4 regions of the Cellulosimicrobium sp. NPDC030954 genome follow, and region 2 is predicted to be linked to each of the others. Evidence: predicted binding sites of a transcription regulator. Region 2 holds the regulator's gene; each other region holds the start of a gene.
The links. Region 2 encodes HrcA, which represses chaperone genes, less so after heat shock. Its sites were predicted from a motif close to TTNGCACTCGNNNNNNNCGAGTGCNAA; they were not measured.

Region 1: the regulator HrcA is predicted to act here: its motif matches at 1,025-1,051, upstream of groES (co-chaperone GroES).
Region 3: the regulator HrcA is predicted to act here: its motif matches at 1,004-1,030, upstream of groL (chaperonin GroEL).
Region 4: the regulator HrcA is predicted to act here: its motif matches at 728-754, upstream of ACZ402_RS07945 (Hsp20/alpha crystallin family protein).

Annotation. Positions count from the first base shown of each region.
Region 1 covers NZ_JBVIFN010000001.1:828,370-830,567, forward strand. The annotation lists gene ACZ402_RS03510 (class I SAM-dependent methyltransferase) at 1-955, opposite strand, end outside; gene groES (co-chaperone GroES) at 1,196-1,492, shown strand; gene ACZ402_RS03520 (WhiB family transcriptional regulator) at 1,670-1,960, opposite strand.
Region 2 covers NZ_JBVIFN010000002.1:277,850-280,047, reverse strand. The annotation lists gene dnaJ (molecular chaperone DnaJ) at 1-518, opposite strand, end outside; gene hrcA (heat-inducible transcriptional repressor HrcA) at 652-1,668, opposite strand; gene ACZ402_RS06235 (MFS transporter) at 1,748-2,198, opposite strand, start outside.
Region 3 covers NZ_JBVIFN010000008.1:94,016-96,213, reverse strand. The annotation lists gene ACZ402_RS15705 (glycoside hydrolase family 15 protein) at 1-900, opposite strand, end outside; gene groL (chaperonin GroEL) at 1,193-2,198, shown strand, end outside.
Region 4 covers NZ_JBVIFN010000003.1:68,133-70,330, reverse strand. The annotation lists gene ACZ402_RS07950 (biotin transporter BioY) at 1-489, opposite strand, end outside; gene ACZ402_RS07945 (Hsp20/alpha crystallin family protein) at 848-1,336, shown strand; gene ACZ402_RS07940 (FHA domain-containing protein) at 1,343-2,198, opposite strand, start outside.

The sequences.
Region 1 (2,198 bases), on a different contig from region 2:
CGATCGTCCGGTCGAGCAGCCGACCGCCCAGCCCGCGCGCCGCGTGGGCGACGAGGCCCGCGCGGATGACCGCGCCGTCGGGCTCGTAGAGGTACTGCCCGACGCCGCCCACGTCGGGGACGACGTCGTCGTCGCCCGGGCGGTGGGCGACCCGGCGCGTCGTGGTGCGCTCGGTCCCGTCCGGCCCGGTCCACGTGGTGAGGACGAGCGCCGAGCGGCCCGGCCCCTCGGGCGCGAGCGGCCCGAACCAGAGGCCGGCCTCCACGACGTCGCCGTCGACCGAGACCCACTCGGTCTCGGCGTCCGCGGGCAGGCCGTCGTGCGGGATCCCGGGGCCGACCTTGATGCCGACCGCGGGGACCCGCTCGCGCAGCGCCCACACGGCGTCGAGCGGCGGGGCGTAGGCCTTCGGGTCGAACACGCGCTTGCCGCCCCGTGTCCGTCGGGCGGGGTCGGCGTACACGCCCTCGACCCGCTCGCCCTCGAGGTCCAGCGCGAGCCCGTCGCCGTGGCGTACCTCGGCCTCGGGGAAGTGGCGCAGGTTCACGGTCGCGATGGCCGCGGTGAGCTCGTCGACGTCGGTCGCGAGCACCTCCAGCTCCGCCGCCGCGAAGGCGAGCGCGTCGACGCCGATCCCGCTCGTGAGGTCGGCGACGCGCCGGATCCCCGCGTCCTGGTACCGGCGCGCGTGCAGGCCGGCGACGACGAGCCGGCTCGCCTGCTCCAGCCCCGCCTGCGTGAAGAGCATGCCGTCGGCGAACGCGCCGAGCTTGCCGCGGGCCGCGGCCCGCAGGCGCGACTGCGTGAGCGCCGCAGCGGCGAGGTCGGGGTCGACGCCCTTCGCGCGCAGCCCCGCCGAGAGCACGAGCGCCTGCTGCTCGTCGTATGGGGGGAGCGCGCCGAGCAGCGCCCAGCCCTCGGGGCTGAGCAGCTTGGTCAGCGTGGCGGCGTCCATGGCGTCGATCCTTCCACGGGGGACGGGGACCACGCGCAGCCGGGACCGCGATCGTCCGAGGGGCGGACGTTGGCACTCGCCTTGACCGAGTGCTAACGGCGACCTAGATTTGAGGACGTGCCGCCACCGTCCGCGGAGGCGGCACCACGTGCGACCAGGCTGTCCGGCACCCGCGACGACGGCCAGCCGGTGCGCTCGACCCATCCGTTGCAGTTCTCACCGCGAAAGGGGAGGTCCGACGTGTCGGTCCCCATCAAGCCGCTCGAGGACCGGATCGTCGTGAAGGCCCTCGAGGCCGAGACCACGACCGCATCCGGCCTGGTCATCCCGGACACCGCCAAGGAGAAGCCCCAGGAGGGCGAGGTCCTGGCCGTCGGTCCGGGCCGTGTCGACGACAACGGCAACCGCGTCCCGCTCGACGTGAGCGTCGGCGACAAGGTCATCTACAGCAAGTACGGCGGCACCGAGGTCAAGTACGGCGGCGTGGACTACCTGGTCCTGTCCGCGCGCGACATCCTCGCCGTGGTGGTCGGCTGACGCCGACCCGTTCCAGCAGCAGGGCCCGCGACCGTCCGGTCGCGGGCCCTGCTGCGTTCCGTGGCCGGTCGCCCCACCGTTCCCACGGGTCGTGCGCACGTGCTCCCGGTACGACGTCGGACCGGTGCCGTGCAGGTCTGCTGGTGGTGCTGCTGCTGCTGGTCGTGCCGCCGGTGCTCAGCCGGTGCGGCGCGCGCCGCCGGCGAGGATCGCCGCCCGCTCGTCCTCGCTCAGGCCGCCCCACACCCCGTACGGCTCGCGCACGCGGAGCGACTGCTCGCGGCACTGCATCATGACGGGGCACGAGTGGCAGATCGCCTTCGCGGCCTCCGCACGACGTCGTCGCGTCGAGCCGCGCTCCCCCTCGGGGTGGAAGAACAACGTGTCGTCCGCGTCGCGGCACGAACCCTGGTACTGCCATTCCCACAGCTCCATGACGGGCCCGGGAAGCCTTGAGATCTCAGCCATGGCGAACAACCTACAAGCGTTTCAGAAGTTGTTCAAGCCCCCTGTGCGAGAAAGGTGAAGGGCCAGGTCACGGCCGTTCGGCAGGGGGAGAGGAGGTCATGGGGACGGCGAGAACGATGCAGCGTCCGGGTCTACGCTGACGCGATGCGGAAGTGCTGGCGCGTTTGCGCGTATGGTGAACAAACCCTGCACAAGCCTGACTCGAAGGCTGCACGACTGTGACCTGGACGAGGTGGCG
Region 2 (2,198 bases):
CCGAGGAACGAGCGCGCGACGCGCTGGACCGTGCCGCGGCCGTGGCAGACGTCGCACGTGCGCGGCGAGGTGCCCGGGCGACAGCACGAGCCGCCGCACGTCCCGCACACGACCGCCGTGTCCACCTGGAGCTCGCGCTGCGCGCCGAACGTGGCCTCGGACAGGTCGATGTCGAGCCGCACGAGCGCGTCCTGGCCGCGCCGGGCGCGCGGGATGGGACCCTGCTGCGCCTGGCCGCCGCCGAAGAACGTCTCGAAGATGTCCTGGAAGCCGAACCCGCCGCCCATGGGGCCGGCACCCCCGCCGGGGGCGCTCGGGTCGACGCCGAGGTCGTACTGCTGGCGCTTCTCCGGGTTGGAGAGCACCTCGTACGCGCGCGCCACGTCCTTGAAGCGGTCGCCCGCCTCCTCGCCCGCGACGTCCGGGTGCAGCTCGCGCGCGAGCTTGCGGTACGCCTTCTTGATCTGGTCCTGGCTGGCGTCGCGCGCCACGCCCAGGATCTCGTAGTAGTCGCTCACACGTCACTCTCTGCTGGTGCGGGTCGTGAGGCCGGCACGGGGCCGGTCGTGAAGGGTCTGGTGCGGGTCGTGAGGCCGGCACGGGGCGGGTCGTCGAGGGTGCCTGCCGCGTGCGGGGAGGCCGCGGCGGGGCTCACGTGCCGAGCACCCGAGACAGGTAGCGCGCGACGGCGCGCACCGCCGCGATGGTCCCGGGGTAGTCCATGCGGGTCGGCCCGATCGAGCCGACGAGGGCGACCGTGTCACCGTCGTTACCGTAACCGGTCGTCACGACGGAGGTCTCCACGAGGCCCTCGAGCTGGGTCTCGTGCCCGATCCGCACGCTCACGCCGGACTCGGCGGCCATCTCCGTGAGCAGGCCCAGGAGGACGACCTGCTCCTCGAGCGCCTCGAGGACCGGGCGCAGCGCGTGCTCGAACCGCATGCCCGCCCGGGCCAGGTTCGCCGTGCCCGCGAGCACGAGGCGCTCCTCGCTCTCCTCGGCGAGCGTCTGGGCGACGAGGTCGCCCACCGCGCGCACGAGCGGGGCGTCGTCGGGGTGGAAGCTCTCCGTCACCGCGGCGAGGCCCGTCGCGAGGTCCGTGAGGCGCTTGCCGGCCGCGGCGGCGTTGAGCCGCGCACGGACCTCGACGAGGGTGCCCTCGTCCGGCACGTTCGCGACCTCGAGCGTGCGCTGCTCGACGCGCCCGGTGTCGGTGATGATCACGACGAGCAGGCGCGACTCCCCGACCGGCACGAGCTCGAGGTGACGCAGCCCGGACCGGCTCAGCGACGGGTACTGCACGACCGCGACCTGGCCCGTGAGCTGCGCCAGCAGCCGGCCGGCGCGCGCGATGACGTCGTCGAGGTCCACGCCCTCGGACAGGAACGTCTCGATGGCGCGCTTCTCCGGCGCGGACAGCGGCTTGACGCCCGAGAGGCGGTCGACGAAGAGGCGGTAGCCCTTGTCCGTGGGGATGCGGCCCGCGGACGTGTGCGGCTGCGCGATGTACCCGGCGTCCTCGAGAGCCGCCATGTCGTTGCGGATCGTCGCGGGCGACACGCCGAGGCCGTGCCGCTCGGTGAGCACGCGCGACCCCACGGGCTCGCGCGTGAGGACGTAGTCCTCGACGATCGCCCGCAGCACCTCGAGCCGGCGCTCCTCGCTCACGTCCACCTCCGTGTGCCGCACCGTCGCCGCCCCGGGCGGGCGCGCGGGCGTCGGCACTCTCGACCTCCGAGTGCCAATCCTACGCGTCCGCGCGGCCCGTCCCGCGGTCCTCCGCTCGCCGCGAACGCAGGTCGGCGAGCCCGACGACGAGCGCGAGCGCGACGAGCACGATCGTCACGAGCAGCGCCCTCCCCGTCGCGTGCGCCGCCGTGTCGCCGCCCGCGAGGCCCCCGTAGTACACGGAGAGCACGATCGAGATGCCGACCGCCGACCCGATGCGCTGCCCGAGCTGCAGCATGCTCCCCGCGACGCCCGCGCGGCTCACGGGCACCTCGGACAGCGTGAGGGTCTGGTTCGGGGCGATGACCGTCCCGCTGCCCGCCCCGGCGACCAGCAGGGCGCCCGCGAGCGCCGGCCCGACGGCGGCGGGGTCGTCCCCGAGCAGCCGCACGACGGCGTCGGCCACGACGACCCCGACGAGGACGAGCGCCAGCCCGCCGACGACGAGCTGCCGGCCCCAGCGCGCGACC
Region 3 (2,198 bases), on a different contig from region 2:
GGTGAGCGCCGTCGGCTCGACCTCCCAGTAGTCGCTGGAGGGCGGGGGCAGCGGGTCCTCGCCGTCCACGAGCGAGAGCGCGTGGTCGGTCGCGGCGTCGACGAGGGGCCGCAGCTCCGCGGCGACCTCGCGCCGCTCGGCGGCGGGCGTCTCCTCCAGCACGACGTCGGCCGCCCACAGCACCCAGCCGACGCCGTCGGACTGGAGGCCGCGGTCGTCGGGCACGCCGGAGCCGTCGGGCAGGTAGCGCGCGTGGAACGACCCGTCGTCCTCCTGGACACGGGCGAGGAAGCCGAGGACGTCCCGCGCGTCGTCGACGTGCCCGGTGCGCGCGAACGCCGCCGCCGTGAACGACGCGTCGCGCGGCCACACGTAGCGCCACTTGGGCGAGGCGGCGGCGAGCGCGGCGCCGTCGTCGAGGGTGAGGGCGCGCAGGTCGAGGAGCGCGGCCTCGCCGAGCGCGGCGAACGGCCCGTCCGCGCCGGGGACGACGCCGGACACGAGCCAGGCGCGCGACGCGGCGGCGGCGTCCTGCGCCAGGCCGGGGTCGAGGAGCGCCGACGCGTCGAGCCGCGCCCCGGCGACCTGCGCGAGGCGGTCCGCCTCGCCGTCCGCGGGGTCGACGCCGTCGGCGAGCGCGACCGGGTCGAGCGACATGGGGTCGAGCACGCGGCTGCCGGGGAGGTACGTCACGGCGGCCCCGGGGGCGAGGCGCAGGAGCGCGGTGCCGCCGTCGGGGGCGGTCGCGACGGCGACGCCGTCCTGGTACAGGTCGATGTGCTCGCCCGTGGGAGCGGCGACGGCGGTCGCGGCGGTGAGACCGAGGGCGGGGACCAGCACGAAGCCGGCCAGGGCTGCTGCGAGGCGCCACGACGGTGTTGCGCGGATCACACCGCGCATCTTAGGCGGAGTGCGCGGTGCCGCGGGTTTCGCCCGTCGCGATACGGGGACCGGCCCTGGCGGGCTGTCTTGCACTCGCACCCTGCGAGTGCCAATAATGGCGTTAGCACTCTCGTCATGAGAGTGACAGAAGTGAACAGCGCAGGCAGCCGCTCACCGCGGGTGCGGCGCAACCCACCAGGTCGACAGGTGAGGCCCGCCCCGGCGGCGTGACAGGAACGCCGCCCGTCGCGGGTCGTCCGTCGCGGGCGCCGGCCGACCGCCATACGCCACCAGCGGAGGATCATTCCCCATGGCCAAGATCATCGCCTTCGACGAGGAGGCTCGTCGGAGCATGGAGCGCGGGCTCAACGCCCTCGCCGACACCGTCAAGGTCACCCTCGGCCCCAAGGGCCGCAACGTCGTGCTCGACAAGAAGTGGGGCGCGCCGACCATCACGAACGACGGCGTCTCCATCGCCAAGGAGATCGAGCTCGAGGACCCGTACGAGAAGATCGGTGCGGAGCTCGTCAAGGAGGTCGCCAAGAAGACCGACGACGTCGCGGGTGACGGCACCACCACCGCGACCGTGCTCGCCCAGGCGCTCGTGCGCGAGGGCCTGCGCGTCGTCGCGGCCGGCGCCAACCCGATCGCCGTCAAGCGCGGCATCGAGAAGGCCGTCGACGCGGTGACCGAGCAGCTGCTCAACGCCGCCAAGGACATCGAGACCAAGGAGGAGATCGCCGCCACGGCCGCCATCTCCGCCGGCGACCCCGCGATCGGCGAGCTCATCGCCGAGGCCCTCGACAAGGTGGGCAAGGAGGGCGTCATCACGGTCGAGGAGTCGAACACGTTCGGCCTCGAGCTCGAGCTCACCGAGGGCATGCGCTTCGACAAGGGCTTCCTCGCGCGCTACTTCGAGACGGACCCCGAGCGCCAGGAGGCCGTGCTCGAGGACCCGTACGTCCTCATCGTCGAGTCCAAGATCTCGAACGTGAAGGACCTGCTCCCGGTCCTCGACCAGGTCATGAAGGCCGGCCGCTCGCTCCTCATCATCGCCGAGGACGTCGAGGGCGAGGCTCTCGCGACCCTGGTGCTCAACAAGATCCGTGGCACGTTCAAGTCCGTCGCCGTCAAGGCCCCGGGCTTCGGCGACCGCCGCAAGGCCATGCTCCAGGACATCGCGATCCTCACCGGCGGCCAGGTCATCACCGAGACGGTGGGCCTCAAGCTCGAGAACGCGACGCTGGACCTGCTCGGCCAGGCGCGCAAGGTCGTCGTCACCAAGGACGAGACCACGATCGTCGAGGGCGCGGGCG
Region 4 (2,198 bases), on a different contig from region 2:
CGGCACGCCGCACGCGTAGACGACCGCGACCCCGCCGACGAGGCACGCGACGAGCACACCGCCGAACGTCACCCGGCGCAGCCGGTCGACGAGCCAGCCCACGACCGCCGCCCCCGCGAGGAACCCGAGCAGGTAGCCCGCGGACGGGCCGACGAACGCCCCGAGGCCGCCGCGCCCGCCCGCGAGCACCGGGAGGCCGGCCGCCGCGAGCGCGAGGAACGTCGCGACCGCGAGCGTGCCGCGCCACGCGCCGAGGATCGTCCCGGCGAGCATGACGCCGAGCGTCTGGAGCGTGATCGGGACCGCGTTCCCGAACAGCGCGATCGACCCCGGCATCCCGAGCGCGGCGATCAGCGCCGCGAAGGTCGCGACGCGCGCGGCGTCGCCCGCGTCGAGCGCGAGCGGCGCGCGGCGCCCCGCTCCCGGACCGGTGGTCTGCGTGGCGGGCGCGGGCGTCCCGGGGGTCGCCGTGGTCGGTGCGTCGGTCATGGTGCTCCCTGCGTCGTCGTGACGGATCGGTGCCCGACCCGTCGTGGCCAGGTCCACTCTCCCGGCCCTGCGCGGTGCGCGACGACGGGGACGCGGACGACGGCGGTGTCGCCGCGTGCACGGATCGCACAACGGGTTGGAGGGTTCCACCAACCTGGCTGTCGTCGCGGGATCCGGTCTCGGAGGAAGTCGACAACCGCCCCTCTGCCGCGTGCACCGGGACGGCCCACGGCGGCTCTTGGCACTCTCCGGGGGAGAGTGCTAGAACAGAGGTGTAGCCGCCTGCGAGGTGCCTACCTCGCGGGACCACCGACCGGTCCCGGACGGTCCGGGACCGACCGACGAGGAGGTGAGAGGTGTGGCTGCGATGATCGACCCGTTCACGACCACCTTCGATGCGATGGACCGCCTGGTCGGCCAGCTCGCGTCCGGGGCGCGCGCGACCGCGGCGTCGGCGTCGGGCGGCATGCCGCTCGACCTGTTCCGGGCGGGCGACCACTACGTCCTGACGATGGACCTTCCCGGTGTCGACCCGGGGACGATCGACGTGTCCGTCGAGGACCGCACGCTGACGATCCGCGCCGAGCGCAGCCCGCGGACCGATCCCGACGTCCAGTGGCTCGCGCGCGAGCGGCCCTCGGGGACCTACGCGCGTCAGCTCACGGTGGGGCGCGGGCTCGCGCTCGACCAGATCTCGGCGTCGTACGAGGACGGGGTGCTGTCGCTGACGATCCCCGTGGCCGAGGAGGCCCGGCCGCGCCGGATCGAGGTCGCGCACCGCGCGGGCAGCAGCGGTGCGGCGACCCAGATCACGGCCGAGGCCGAGCCTCGGACGACCGAGGGCTGAGCCGGCTCAGACCTCGCCCGGGAGCGCCTTGCGGACGACGAGCCGCGTCCACGCGCCGAGGTAGACCCGGTCCCCGTCGGACAGCTCGCGTCGCTGCCCGGCGGGGACCGGGTCCGTGGGGAGCGGCTCGCCGGCGGGGCTCACGTACGTCCCGTTCGACGACTGCAGGTCCTCGACCCACCACCGTTGACCGTCCGTGCTGAGCTGGCAGTGCCGGCGGGAGACGCCCGTGTCCGCGCCGCAGTCGACCTGCGGGTGGATGCCGCGGGACACCGACGGGCGGCCGACGAGCACGCTGCGCTCGCGCAGCACGACGAGGCCGGGCAGGCCCGCCGAGGGCATCGGGTCCTCGGGCTGCTGCGCCGCGTACCAGTCGGGGTCGATCCAGATCTCCACGACCCACTGGTCCGGCCCCGGGACCGGGGGCGTCGGGAGGTGGGTGCCCGACGTCGCCGGCTCGCCCGGGGCGCCCGCCTCGGGTGCGGCGGCGGGGCTCGGGGCGGGCAGCGGGGGCGGGGTCGACGACGACGGGGACGTCGCGGCGGACCTTGCCGCGGAGGTCGGCAGCGGGGGCGGCGTGGACCCGGAGGGTGTGCCCGGCACCGGGGGTGCGGAGGTCGCGGGCGCGGGCGTCGGGCGCGACGGCGGGTCGAGCGAGAGCGCGGACGGCGGCTCGACCGGGTCGGGCAGGGCGCCCGTGGTGAAGTCGTAGCCGCAGTTCTCGCAGAACAGCGCGCCGCCGGGCGCCGGCGACCCGCAGTTCGGGCACGTCGTCGCGGGCGCGGCCGCCCCGGCGCCGCCCGGCGCGGGCGTCGCACCGCTCGCGACGGGCGCGGACGGGGCCGACGCCGCGCCGATCGGC